DNA from 2 places in the Fictibacillus sp. B-59209 genome. Region 1 is predicted to be linked to the other one. Evidence: riboswitches for the same ligand, from Rfam matches in the RefSeq annotation. Region 1 holds a riboswitch; the other holds the start of a gene.

Region 1 (2,204 bases):
CATCTTACACCGCCTTCAGAAGAAGCGATCATTTTAGATATCGAGAAGACATTCGAAATGGGCTTTAACGGGGTAAGGAAACATATGAAAGTTGAAGATCAGCGTTTTCTATATTGGGCGGATAAGAAAGGCCTGTTGGTTTGGTCTGAAATGGCCGCAACCTATCAGTTTTCGGATGAGGCGATCCAAAATTTCACGGAGGAATGGATGACCGTTGTACAGCAGCACTATAATCACCCAAGTATTATTACGTGGACACCGTTCAATGAATCCTGGGGAGTAAAGAATATTTACACGAACGAACAGCAGCAAAAATTTACGGAAGGAATCTATCATCTGACAAAATCAATGGATCCTATGAGGCCTGTCATCGTAAACGATGGCTGGGAGCATACCGTTTCGGATATCATTACCCTTCATGACTATGTGGAATATGGTGACGAATTCCTAAGCCGCTATAAGGAGAAAGAAAAAGTCGTGGATAATAAGATTGCCTTTAATAATTTTAAACATGCCATGGCACAAGGATATGAGTATAAAGGCCAGCCGATTATTATAAGTGAATACGGAGGAATTGCCTTTAACTCAGAAGAAGGCTGGGGATATGGGAACCAGGTAAAAGACGAGCAGGAATTCTTAGATCGTTATGAATCCATTACGAAAGCGATCGTGAGCCTGGACTACATTTGCGGCTTTTGTTATACCCAAATTACCGATGTTCAGCAAGAAGTTAACGGACTGCTGACCGAAAGCAGAAAACCTAAAGTGAACCTATCTAAAATTAAACAAATTAATGATAACCAATGATTAAATGACAGTTGGGAATTGTCTTCCTAGCTGGCTCCTCGTTCAGGATCGGAACGGGGTTCGGAATATCACTCATGTTTAGGTTAGTCATAAGGAAAGCACTTATTCGATTAGGAATAGGTGCCTTTTTTTATTCGTATGGTTATGTTACTAGTTGATCCAAAAAATCTCAGATTAATAATAAAAATGGCTAAATATAATAATTATTTTATCGATAAAAGTAATATATTCAATTTTTCACTAGAGGAGCGTATAGAAATACGAGCATCTTAATGGGAATGGACAAGTCTTTGTGCCTGGTTCCATGGATTGAATAACATTTATATTAGTAAAAGTTGCTAATTCTTCCTTTTGAAGAATATACAACGAAAGGGCTACGCTATGGAAACATAGCTTCGCAAAGCTATAGGGGCTAAGGTGATTAAAATTACTAAGCCAGCCAGCCACCGAAGATATGAAGAAAAGGAGAAAATTTTTATGAAAAACAAGAAGATTGTATGGGGTATTGGACTAACAGCCATATTGCTATTTTCCCAAGGGTTTACTACAGTGAATGCAGAATCCCATAAAGGGAAGGGGAACAAGAAAAAAACACATGTTGTAGACAAAAATAAAAATGGAATAGCTGACACCTGGGAGAAAAAATATAAACTTTCAGGAAAGAATATCGCTAAGGAAGATAAAGATAAAGATGGGCTAACCAACTTAGTAGAGTATCAGTTAAACTTAAACCCTGTTTCATCGGATTCAGATAAAGATAAACTAACTGATGGCTTAGAAGACTCAGATAACGACCAATTAAGCAACATATCTGAAATAGAGTTAGGAACAGAACCAAACAATCCCGATACCGACGAAGATCATATCAATGATGGGGCCGAAGTTAGTAAAGATGGGGTTGAATACTCTCAAAAGATCCGAAATATTGATATAAAACTTGAAACTTCAGATAAAAAAATGAATTTGAAATACAAATACAAAAAAAATCATACCATTATTAAAGCTAACTACAAAACCACCACAAAAGAAATGATTACTTCATTAGTAAGTGAACTGGAAACAAAGCCTGGCTTGTCAGAAGATGAAATGATCGCAATCATCACAAAAAAGTTTGGTTTAGAAGACCATGCATATAATTTAGAAGCTGAAATTGAATTCTTGGATGGAACAAAAATTAAAATTGAAAAAGAGCTTCTAAGCGATAAAGATGATCAAGATAATAACGATGAGGATCATGGTGATGGCGGCCATGATAATGATTGAGCAAGGACAGGCAGGTTCTTGTTTTTTTATGTTCCGCACTGAAATGTATTCATAAGGAAAGTAACTATCCGGTTAGACTATAGGGTTCGTTTTGGGTGCTTTCTTAATAAATGACATAAGAAATGACGTATGAA
Region 2 (2,204 bases), on a different contig from region 1:
GAAGTGGGTAAAAGTTGAGTATTAATATAGGAAAACAAATAAAATTAATTCGTCTTAAAAAGGGGAAAAGTGTAACACAACTTGCCGAGATGGCTGGAATCTCTAAAGGATACTTGAGCAGCATAGAAAATCATAAAAACAACCCGTCCGCGCATATGATTAAAAAGCTGGCGAAAGCCCTGGAGGTACCTGTGGAAAAAGTCATTAATCTAGAAGCAGATCCATTGGACCAGGAGTGGATGGAACTCGTCATTCAGGCAAAGGAAATGGGAATTAATCAGGAGGAAATCCGTACGTTTATACGGTATGAAAGCTGGAAACAGCAGACAAAGGATGATGAAGCTAAATGATTCGCCTTGGCAATGGAGTCTATTTATGTGAAGCAGCGGGGAATAAAGTAAAGGTCGTGTACATGGGCCGCAACATCTGTGAAATTTTTATTAATGATGAGCTAAGAGGAAGAGCACCTTTTGATTATGTAAAAAAACAAATTCTGAAGTGGGAGAAGAGAGAACCTCTATCCACTGCCTATATCGGACATTATCAATTTAAAGAACTTGTTCCGATCATCGATATTTCAGTATGAAAAAACCGGCGCCATAAAAGGCATCGGTTTTTTAGCTTTGATTTTTATTTTTCCATTTGTTGAATTCAAGAAATTCTTTAAACTGGTCTTTGCTGACACCAGACTCCATAGCTTCTTTTACGAGCTCTGCCCATTCATAATCCAGCTCCGCCTCATTGACCTCAGCTTTTTCATTCAGCAATTTTTCAACAGGAATATCCAGGACGGCTGCCAGCTTTTCAAGCAGCTGTACAGAAGGATTGGTTTGTATATTTCGCTCAAGGGAGCTGAGATAGGATTTGGCGATACCTGCTCGTTCTGCTAGTGAGGATAGAGATAGACCTTTTTCTTTGCGATATTTTTTGACAAGTTCACCAATCACGTTAATCCCTCTTTTTTACTACAAATTTTGCTTCTATTATACATTTAGGGACGATAGGCTGTAAATAGACCAAAAGCGACTTCAGATCGATGTCGCTTTAAATATTCGCTCATTTGATGGTATGTACGTTTTTTGAAGATAGCTACGGATTTCCTCCAAGCTTAAACCTTGCTTTTTGGCTTGTAATAGTAATGCTACCCATTCACGATCAAGCTCTGTTTTTTTTACGGTTTCCATGTTTCCCTCCTGAAATTGGTGGTTTTCCAGGTAATCCAGCCATCATAGTTACTCACCTTAGACCTGTGATTTTGCGTCCATGCTTTTCAGCGATGTTTGCCCTTTAACTGGAGGGTGGCATTCCGACAGTCACTCAATAAATACAATTTTAACCAATTACTAGTGCTTAACTCACAATTTTATTATAGTATCTCATTCTTTAGGAATCTGTCATAATTTGGCTGTTACATAACTGTAATATTATTGGAAAGTAAGCGTTTGCATTGATGCTTTTCCCTGAATTGTTTAAGATGAATAGAGAGAGCAAAAAAGGGGCGGATGAGTGATGGAACTAGGAAAATGGAAAGAACTGGACGAAAAAGATTTTCTGAAAAACTTTAAGAACGAATTCTATTTAAAAGAAGGCGTTTTATATTTAGACGGCAATTCGCTGGGGCTTTTGTCGAAAAGAGCTGAGAAAACACTGTTGGAGTCGCTGAATGATTGGAAGGAATGCGGTATTGATGGCTGGATGGCTGGAAAGCATCCATGGTATACACTTAGCGAGGAACTAGGGAAGAAATTGTCGCCACTAATTGGGGCAAACCCGGAGGAAGTCATTATTACCGGATCCACCACTGGAAACCTCCATCAGCTCACATCCACTTTTTTTAAACCCTCAGGATCAAAATCGAAAATTTTAGCCGATGAGCTGACCTTTCCCTCAGATATTTATGCACTGAAAAGCCAGCTGGCATTAAGAAGCTTGGACCCTGGCCAGCATCTGATCAGAGTGAAAAGCCGTGATGGCAGGATGATTGAGGAAGAAGACATCATCAAGGCTATGACGGATGAAGCAGCTCTTATTGTGCTGCCCTCCGTGCTCTACCGAAGCGGGCAGCTGCTCGATATGGAACGCTTAACTTCTGAGGCCCACAAGCGCGGAATATTGATCGGTTTTGATTTATGCCATTCCATTGGGGCAGTGCCTCATAAACTTTCGGAATGGAATGTTGACTTTGCTTTCTGGTGCAACTATAA

What was found. A riboswitch is a leader RNA that binds a small molecule or an ion and turns the genes downstream of it on or off. The one in region 1 is predicted to bind cyclic di-GMP.
Region 2: it holds a riboswitch for cyclic di-GMP, as region 1 does, so the genes downstream of both, P4361_RS03115 (anti-repressor SinI family protein) here and P4361_RS11770 (hypothetical protein) in region 1, are expected to answer to the same signal.

The regions. Positions count from the first base shown of each region.
Region 1 covers NZ_JARMMC010000015.1:70,643-72,846, forward strand. The annotation lists gene P4361_RS11765 (glycoside hydrolase family 2 protein) at 1-807, shown strand, start outside; cyclic di-GMP riboswitch class I at 1,170-1,258, shown strand; gene P4361_RS11770 (hypothetical protein) at 1,285-2,070, shown strand.
Region 2 covers NZ_JARMMC010000005.1:143,613-145,816, forward strand. The annotation lists gene P4361_RS03100 (helix-turn-helix domain-containing protein) at 15-350, shown strand; gene P4361_RS03105 (hypothetical protein) at 347-586, shown strand; gene P4361_RS03110 (helix-turn-helix domain-containing protein) at 618-947, opposite strand; gene P4361_RS03115 (anti-repressor SinI family protein) at 1,029-1,184, opposite strand; cyclic di-GMP riboswitch class I at 1,211-1,295, opposite strand; gene kynU (kynureninase) at 1,510-2,204, shown strand, end outside.